DNA from 3 places in the Microbacterium sp. 10L49 genome. Region 1 is predicted to be linked to each of the others. Evidence: predicted binding sites of a transcription regulator. Region 1 holds the regulator's gene; each other region holds the start of a gene.
What was found. The regulator HrcA, encoded in region 1, represses chaperone genes, less so after heat shock. The targets are predictions, from matches to a motif close to TTNGCACTCGNNNNNNNCGAGTGCNAA.
Positions count from the first base shown of each region.

Region 2: a site for HrcA is predicted at 1,646-1,672, ahead of groL (chaperonin GroEL). Genes of this name have one in related genera too.
Region 3: a site for HrcA is predicted at 1,421-1,447, ahead of groES (co-chaperone GroES). Genes of this name have one in related genera too.

Region 1 is NZ_JBFTIW010000001.1:271,395-274,518, forward strand. It holds gene hemW (radical SAM family heme chaperone HemW) at 1-34, shown strand, start outside; gene AC1DCT_RS01265 (carboxylesterase/lipase family protein) at 124-1,563, opposite strand; gene hrcA (heat-inducible transcriptional repressor HrcA) at 1,662-2,696, shown strand; gene dnaJ (molecular chaperone DnaJ) at 2,746-3,124, shown strand, end outside.
Region 2 is NZ_JBFTIW010000002.1:400,234-403,357, reverse strand. It holds gene AC1DCT_RS06385 (nitroreductase family protein) at 1-134, opposite strand, end outside; gene msrB (peptide-methionine (R)-S-oxide reductase MsrB) at 131-547, opposite strand; gene AC1DCT_RS06375 (DUF3263 domain-containing protein) at 654-911, shown strand; gene AC1DCT_RS06370 (LytR C-terminal domain-containing protein) at 985-1,590, shown strand; gene groL (chaperonin GroEL) at 1,710-3,124, shown strand, end outside.
Region 3 is NZ_JBFTIW010000002.1:549,742-552,865, forward strand. It holds gene rarD (EamA family transporter RarD) at 1-907, opposite strand, end outside; gene groES (co-chaperone GroES) at 1,046-1,342, opposite strand; gene AC1DCT_RS07080 (class I SAM-dependent methyltransferase) at 1,593-2,843, shown strand; gene AC1DCT_RS07085 (hypothetical protein) at 2,850-3,124, opposite strand, start outside.

The DNA.
Region 1 (3,124 bases):
CGCCGACGCCGTGGTGCGCGCGCTGACGGATTGATCCGGCGCAGGCCGTTCACTGGTCGCGAAATGCGCTCATTCGCCGCAGCGAACCGCAATTCGCGACCAGTGAGCGGAGGCGGACGACGCTCAGCCCCTGGGTGCCGGCAGCAGATCCAGCACCGTCTGCCTTCGCTGCGGGCCGATGACGGGCCCTTCGCCTGCGCCATCGAACAGCGCCGCGGTGCGCTGCATGTCGAACGCCGGCCATCCCGGATCGCCGTCGCGGATGAAGCGCACCCAGGCGTCGTGCATCGCGCTGGCCAGGGCCTGCGGGGGCGCGGTGCCCGCGATCTTGGCGCTCTCGGGATCGCGGAGCCGGTCGAACACGAACCCGATCTCCAGGGCATGCGCGGCGCGCAGGTCACGCACCGGACTCGGCCACGAGAACTCGTACACGAACGTCTGCGCGGTGCGGGCGCGCGCGACCCGGGCGGCCGGCGCGCGCAGCAACAGGTCTGTGGCGAGCTGGCCGAACACCTCCCCGGTGCTACCTCCAGGATGGTCGGCACGTACGGCCCTGGCGGCTGCGGCCGGGATCCGCAGGGCGAGCCGCGCGAGCAGGAGCTTCGACGGCCGGATTGCGGCCAGCGCCTCCGGCGGGAACCACAGACGGTACTCGTCGGTGTTGGTGCCGATCAACAGCGGCACATCGACGTCGGCGAGCGCCTCGTGCGGTGATCGCGGCAGCGAATCGGGATCCAGCACGAGCTGGAAGCCGGGGGCACCGCCGAGCGGGGAGGATCCGGCGGACTGCGCGCGCCGTGCCTCGAGCAGGGCATCCGGAGTGAGAGACGTGAATGCCTCGCGCGTCGCCGCGACGCCGAGGCGCTTCGCGAGCTGCTGGGTCACGCGTCCGCCGCGCTCCGGCGTCTGCGCCTCCAGCGGTCCGGACTGCACGATCGCGCCGCGCACCAACGCGCGGGTGTCGGGCCGGGAGAGCAACGCTGCCACGAGCGCGCCGCCCGCGGATTCGCCCATGAGCGTGATCCGATTCGGGTCGCCGCCGAACGCCGCGATCTCGTCGCGCACCCAGTGCAGGGCCGCCGCAACGTCCTGCAGCCCCAGGTTGCGGGGCGCCCCCTCGAGCACCGAGAAGCCCTCGGACCCCAGCCGGTAGCCGACGCTGACGAACACCACCCCGTCGCGGGCGAACGCCGTGCCGTCGTACATCGACAGTGCCGCCGTGCCGCGCTCGAGTGCGCCGCCGTGGATCCACAGCACGACAGGGGCCGAGTTCGCGTCGGCCGGAGCCCAGACGTTCGCCGTGAGGATGCCGTCGCCGTCGATGCGGACGCTGCCGAGGATCTCCGCGGTCGCCCCTGCATACGGCAGTTGCGGGGCCGTCGGACCGAATGTCTCGGCGTCGCGAGGTGCAGACCAGGGTTCCACCGGTTGCGGGGTCCGGAAGCGGAGTTCGCCGAAAGGGGGCGCCGCGTACGGCACGCCGAGGTAGCGATCGATACCGACGTCACGTCGGCCGAGCAGGTCGCCGGAGGAGATCCTGGTGCGCACGACGTCCTGACCCATGGCCACATCCTAAGAGTGTCGTATCCTCGGTCCGCTCCCGGCCCGGCAGGATAGGATTGGCACTCAGGTCGCACGAGTGCCAACGGTGAGGAGGAGTGATGGTCTCAGAACGCGGACTCCAGGTGCTCCGTGCCATCGTCGAGGACTACGTGGAGACGAACGAGCCGGTCGGCAGCAAGTCGATCGTGGAGCGGCACGCGTTCGGCGTGTCCGCGGCCACGATCCGCAACGACATGGCCCAGCTCGAGGACGAGGACCTCATCGCGGCGCCGCACACCTCTTCCGGGCGCGTGCCGACCGACAAGGGATACCGTGTCTTCGTCGACCACCTCGCGCAGGTGCGACCGCTCTCTTCGGCACAGCGCAACGCGATCACGGCCTTCCTCGCGGATCCTGCCGACCTCGATGACCTCATGGTGCGCACGGTGCGCGTGCTCACACGCCTCACCGGCCAGGTCGCGCTGGCGCAGTATCCGTCTTTCGCTCGTGCGCACGTCACGCACGTCGAGCTCGTCGCCCTCGGCCCCAGCCGGCTGCTGATCGTGCTGGTCACCGACGCCGGCGGTGTGTCGCAGCGGATCGTGCCGCTGCCGGTCGAGCTCGACGAGCCAGAGCTCGGCGTGCTCCGCGCGGTCATCACCGAGCTGTTGACCGGCCGTTCGGTGCGCCGCGGTGCCGAGCGCGTGGAGGCGGCGGCGGAGACCTCGTACGGCCCTCGGATCGACGCGGCCCTCGGTGCGCTGCTGCGCGCCGTTGCCGAGGAGCTCGCGGAGTTCCGGCAGGAGCGCCTGGTCATGGCGGGGGCGGCGACCCTGGCCCGCCGGGAGCACGACTTCCGCGGCAGCATCCATCCGCTCCTCGAGGCCATCGAGGAGCAGGTGACGCTGCTGCGCCTCATGAGCGAGATGCACGTCGACGAGCACGGACTCGCGGCGAGCATCGGCACGGAGAACGCCGCGTTCGGCCTCGGCGAGGCCTCGATCGTGGCGAGCGATTACCTGACGCATGGCGGTACCGCGCGCGTGGGCGTGATGGGGCCGACCCGCATGGACTATCCGAGCAACCTCGCGGCGGCGCGGGCCGTGGCCCGCTACCTGTCGCAGCTGCTCGAAGAGGATGAGACCGGCCGTTGATCGGCCGCACGAACACGCATGCCGCCGACGGCGGCCCGGAAAGGCGATGGTGACGGATCACTACGAGGTTCTCGGCGTCTCGCGCGATGCGAGCGAGGACGAGATCAAGAAGGCGTATCGACGGCTCGCGCGTCAGCTGCACCCCGACGTGAACCCCAGTGAGGATGCGGCGGAGCGGTTCAAGCTCGTCACGCACGCCTATGACGTGCTGAGCGACGCCGACTCGCGGCGCCGCTACGACATGGGCGGCGACCAGAACGGCAACGGCGGTTTCGGTGGGTTCGGTGGCTTCGGCGACATCTTCGAGACCTTCTTCGGGGGCGGAGGGGCGCGCGCGGCCCGGCCGCGTTCGCGCCGGGAGCGGGGCCAGGACGCGCTGGTGCGGGTCACGCTCGAGCTCGGCGACGTCGTGTTCGGTGTGCACCGCG
Region 2 (3,124 bases), on a different contig from region 1:
CAGGGCCGCAGCGAGGAGTGATCCGCGACGCGGCCGGCGGCCGCGATCAGCGGCAGCAGCTGCTCGCGGGTCGGCGCGTCCGGGGTCACCTTGGACCAGGACTGCCGACGGCGAACGGCTTCGAGTGCGCTCATGCCCCGGTCGCGGAATCGTCCGGCTGGAACGACAGCGCGATCGAGTTCATGCAGTATCGGTCGCCGGTCGGCGTGCCGAATCCGTCCGGGAAGACGTGGCCCAGATGCGAACCGCAGTTCGCGCAGCGCACCTCCGTGCGCAGCATGCCGAGACTGTTGTCCTCGATCAACTCCACGGCTTCAGGCCGGACCGACTCGTAGAAGCTCGGCCAGCCGCAGCCCGAGTCGAACTTCGTGCCGCTGCGGAACAGCTCGGCGCCGCACGCGCCGCAGGTGTAGAGGCCGGCACGGTGCTCGTCGAGCAGCTCGCCGGTCCACGCCCGCTCGGTCGCGGCCTCGCGCAGCACGGCGTACTGCTGCGGGTCGAGCTCGGCCCGCCATTCGGCGTCGGTCTTGGTCACGCGGTGCGACATGGATCCTCCCGGGGTCGGATCCATTCTCGCGCGTTCCTGGCCGTGGAGGGGCGGCGGCCGGGCGCGCCGTCCGGGCCGGGCGCCGACGGCGACGTAGCCTGATGGGGTGACCGACCTCCTCAGCGACCGCGAGCGTGTGATCCTCGCGTTCGAGGCGCGGCGCCCCGGGCACTCCAGCGCCAAGGAGGAGGCGATCCGCGCCGAGCTGGAGCTGACGCCGGCGCGCTACTACCAGCTGCTGGACCGGGTCATCGAGTCTGAGCAGGCGCTGATCGCGGATCCGATGCTGGTGCGTCGACTGCGCCGGATCCGAGACGACGCGGCAGCGCGGAGATCGGGTCGCACCGCGCTGTCCGCCGGCTGAGGCGCAGCCGCGCTCGAGATCGACGGCCTGTCGTTCACCGAAACCGCAGCAGGACCCCGGATAACATCGGGGGATGCCAGAATCCGCCCGCGACCGATTCGACGTGATCCCGCACGCGCAGGGACGCGTCGGCGCCCACCGTGCCGAGAACCCCGGGATGCGCGGCTGGTTCGTGCTGCTGTGGGCCGCAGTGGCGACGGCGGTGCTGATCGCCGTCGGGATCTTCGCCGCGATGCTCGCCATGGGCCGGATCAGCTTCGACGGCGGTGCGCCGGTGCCCACGGCATCGCCGACCGCTACCGTGGCGGCGCCGACGCTGGACACGTCGTACGCCGTCCTGGTGCTGAACGCGACCGGCGTGAACGGGCTCGCCGCGAGCACGCGCGACACGATCGTCAACGCCGGGTTCGCCGGCGGCTCCGTGGCGGCGAGCGATGCCGACACCCAGGACTTCCCCGCGACCACGGTCTACTACAAGACCGAGGCGGACAAGCCTGCGGCCCAGGCGCTGGCTGCCTTCATCGGCGCGACGAAGGTCGCGCTGAGCGATCGGTACGGCGACGACGTCGTGACCGGCCAGAAGCAGCTCACCGTGGTGCTCGGGCTCGATCTCGCGAAGAACGCACCGACCACGGAGCCGACCCCCGCCGACACGTCGGGCGACGGCTCGGCGGGCTGAGCCCGGACGCTCTCTCTACGGCTTGCACTCACAGGGGTCGAGTGCCAGACTGGGTTTAGCACTCGACTGATCTGAGTGCTAAAACCCAATGTCTACGTCCAGGAGGGACGACAGAACTCATGGCAAAGATCATCGCTTTCGATGAGGAGGCCCGTCGCGGTCTCGAGCGCGGCCTGAACATCCTGGCCGACGCGGTCAAGGTGACCCTCGGCCCGCGTGGCCGCAACGTCGTGCTCGAGAAGAAGTGGGGCGCCCCCACGATCACGAACGACGGCGTGTCCATCGCCAAGGAGATCGAGCTCGACGACCCGTACGAGAAGATCGGCGCGGAGCTCGTCAAGGAGGTCGCGAAGAAGACCGACGACGTCGCGGGTGACGGCACCACCACCGCAACCGTGCTCGCCCAGGCGCTGGTCCGCGAGGGCCTGCGCAACGTGGCCGCCGGTGCCGACCCGATCAGCCTGAAGAAGGGCATCGAGAAGGCCGTCGCCGCCATCACCGCCGAGCTGCTCGCCTCCGCCAAGGAGATCGAGTCCAAGGAGCAGATCGCCGCTACTGCGTCGATCTCCGCCGCCGACCCGGAGATCGGCGAGCTCATCGCCGAGGCCATCGACAAGGTGGGCAAGGAGGGTGTGGTCACCGTCGAGGAGTCCCAGACCTTCGGCACCGAGCTCGAGCTCACCGAGGGCATGCGCTTTGACAAGGGCTACCTGAACCCCTACTTCGTCACGGACCCGGACCGCCAGGAGGCTGTCTTCGAGGACCCGTACATCCTCATCGCGAACCAGAAGATCTCGAACATCAAGGATCTTCTGCCCGTCGTCGACAAGGTGATCCAGGACGGCAAGGAGCTCGTCATCATCGCTGAGGACGTCGAGGGCGAAGCCCTTGCGACCCTGGTGCTGAACAAGATCCGCGGCATCTTCAAGTCCGTCGCCGTCAAGGCTCCGGGCTTCGGTGACCGCCGCAAGGCGCAGCTGCAGGACATCGCGATCCTCACCGGCGGCACCGTGATCACCGAGGAGGTCGGTCTCAAGCTCGAGAACGCGACCCTCGACCTGCTGGGCCGTGCGCGCAAGGTCATCGTCACCAAGGACGAGACCACGATCGTCGAGGGTGCCGGAGACGCCGAGCAGATCGCCGGTCGCGTGACCCAGATCCGTCGCGAGATCGAGAACACCGACAGCGACTACGACCGCGAGAAGCTGCAGGAGCGCCTCGCCAAGCTCGCCGGCGGCGTGGCCGTCATCAAGGCGGGCGCGGCCACCGAGGTCGAGCTCAAGGAGCGCAAGCACCGCATCGAGGACGCCGTCCGCAACGCGAAGGCCGCCGTCGAGGAGGGCATCGTCGCCGGTGGTGGCGTCGCCCTGATCCAGTCCGGCACGAAGGCCCTCAACGGCCTCGAGCTCACGGGCGACGAAGCGACCGGCGCGAACATCGTGCGCGTCGCGATCGAGGCGCCGCTCAAGCAGATCGCCCTCAACGCCGGTCTCGAGCCGGGCGTCGTCGCGCACAAGGTCTCCGAGCTCCCCAC
Region 3 (3,124 bases), on a different contig from region 1:
GGCCGGATCGGATCCGGCGGGCGGCGAGCGCGAGGTCGATCAGGAACACGGCGATCGCGACCCAGACGATCGCGAAGCCGATCCACCGCTCGGTCGGCATCGGTTCGTGCATGACGAGCACGCCGACCAGGAACTGCATGATCGGGGTGATGAACTGGATCATGCCGATCACGGTCAGCCCGATCCTGCGGGTGCCTGCGGCGAACAGCAGCAGCGGCACGGCGGTGGCGATGCCCGCGAAGGCCAGCAGGCTCGCATGGAGCGGGCCGTTCGCGCCCATCGTGATGCCGGTGGTGAGTCCCACGGCGATCAACTGCACGACGGCGACCGGCAGCAGCCAGAACGACTCCAGGGTGAGACCGCTCACGGCGTCGACCGAGGGACCGATCTTCTTCTTGACGAGTCCGTAGATGCCGAACGAGGCGGTCAGCGAGAGCGCGATCCATGGGAAGGTGCCGTGGGCGAAGACGATCACCAGCACCGCGACGGTCGCGATCCCGATCGCGACCCACTGCAGCCGGCGCAGCTTCTCCTTGAGCACGAACACGCCCAGCAGCATGGTGCCGATCGGGTTGATGAAATAGCCGAGGCTGGTCTCGACGATCTCGCCGTTCAGGGTGGCGAGGACGAACACCTGCCAGTTGATGTAGATCAGCACCCCGGCGAGCGCCGTCAGCGCCAGCAGTCGCGGCTGCCGGACGATCGTCATCAGCGGCTTCCAGCCTCGGGTGATCGCCAGCAGGATGAGGCAGAACACGAACGAGAGCGCGACCCGCCAGGCCACCAGTTCCCACGGGCCCGTCGGCGCGAGCAGCAGGAAGTACAGCGGCAGCACGCCCCACAGCAGATAGGCGCCGATCGCGGAGGCGACGCCCACGGTCTGGGCGCTGCGGGGGGTGGTGGTCACCGATCCACCCTATTGCCGTGCGGCGACGAGGCAGGCCGCTGTGCGAGATGCAAGGCCCACGGATCCCGATCCGTCTCCAACACACGACGAAGGCCCGGATGCGCAGGGCATCCGGGCCTTCGAGACGTCAGTGGACGCTCAGCGCACCACGACGGCGAGCACGTCGCGCGCGGACAGCACGAGGAACTCGTCGCCGCCGAACTTCACCTCGGTGCCGCCGTACTTGCTGTAGAGCACGCGGTCGCCGACGTTGACGTCGAGCGGGACGCGGTTGCCGTTGTCATCGATGCGGCCGGGGCCCACGGCCACGACCTCGCCCTCCTGGGGCTTCTCCTTGGCGGTGTCAGGGATGACCAGGCCACTCGCGGTGGTCTGCTCGGCCTCGACCTGCTTGATGACGATGCGGTCCTCGAGCGGCTTGATGGAAACCGACACGGTCTACCTCTTTCTTGACGGTTCAAGACTGATTAGCACCCTCAGCCTGAGAGTGCTAACGACAGTCTAGGCACATCGCTGGCACTCATGCAATCAGAGTGCCAACCTGCCCCTGCCGTCCGCCCCCGCGCCGAGAGCACACGCGCTCGCCGACTGCACGGCGTGTTGGCGCGAAGAACGTGTGCCCTCGCCGACAGCGCGTGCACCCGACGGGCCGGTCCGCGCATGGCGGACGGATAGCCTGGACCGCGTGGATATGAGCGAACTGCGAACCCTGCTGACGCCCGAGGCGCTGCGGGCGATCGACGAGCTCGGCGAGATCGGATCCACGGATGCGGCCGCCCGCGCGGTCATGCGCCTGCGGGCGGAGGGGCACTCGCCCGAGTTCGTGTCCGCCGTGGTCGGCCAGGCGCGACTGCGCACGAAGGGGGCGGCGAAGTTCGGCGAGTTCGCGGACCGGATGCTGTTCACCCGCGCCGGCCTCGAGCAGGCGACCCGGCTCGGCGTCGCCGCGCGTCATGCCGGACGGATCCGCGCGGCCGGGATCGCGCACGTCTCCGACCTCGGCTGCGGGATCGGCGGCGACGCGCTGGCGTTCGCCGGCGCGGGGCTGCGGGTCACGGCCGTGGACGCCGACGAGGTCACGGCCGCGCTGGCGGCGTACAACCTCGCACCGTTCGGATCCGACGCCGAGGTGCGGCACGGGTTCGCGGAGGATCACGCGCCCTCGACCGCTGGAGACGACGTTTCGTCTCGGTCGCCTTCGGCGTCCTCGCTCAACGACCCCGGAGGGGCGACCGAGGCGGTGTGGCTGGATCCGGCACGGCGCAGCGCGGGGCATTCCGAGACCCGTCGCGTCTCCGCAGACGACTACTCCCCCTCGCTGGACTGGGCATTCGCGCTCGCCGCGCGCATCCCCACCGGAATCAAGCTCGGGCCCGCCCATGACCGGGACACGATCCCCACCGACGTCGAGGCGCAGTGGGTGAGCGCGGATGGTGACGTCGTCGAGCTGGTGCTGTGGTCGGGCGAACTGGCGCGCGAAGGTGTTCGGCGGGCTGCGCTCGTGATGCGCGGCGACCGCGCCCACGAGCTGACCGCCCCTGCCGACACGGAGGACGCCGAGGTGCGGGAGCTCGGCGCCTATGTGCACGAGCCCGACGGCGCCGTGATCCGCGCCCGCCTGATCGGCGACCTGGCGCGCAGCCTCGACGCGGGCATGCTGGATCCGCACATCGCGTATCTGACCTCCGATGCTCCTGCCGACAGCCCGTTCGCCGCATCGTTCCGGGTGCGCGAAGTGCTGCCGATGAACCCGAAGGCGATCGGATCCGCCCTCAAGAAGTCGGGCATCGGACGCCTGGAGATCAAGAAGCGCGGCGTGGACGTGGATCCGGCCGCGTTCCGCAAGAAGCTGAACCTGCGCGGCTCCGCGGAGGCGACCCTGATCCTCGTGCGCATCGGCGACAGGCGGCATGCGATCCTCGCGGACCGGGTCTGAGAGCCGTCATGGCGCCGTGAGGAGTCCCTCGACCCCGACATCGGCGTTCTCCGTGATGATGAGATACGGCACGGCGTACACGGCGAAGCGCATCTCGATGATCGCGGAGGGCCGGTCCCGCGTCGCGGCCAGCTCTAGCCTGACCACCGTCCCGCGGGGATCCACAGGCTCGGTGAAACTGAGAACCTTCGACGAGCCGTCATACGTGCTGCCATCCGATCCGCACGCCCGCTGCGTTTCGGGGGCCTCGACGATCAGGCATTGGGATGTTCCGCTGTCCG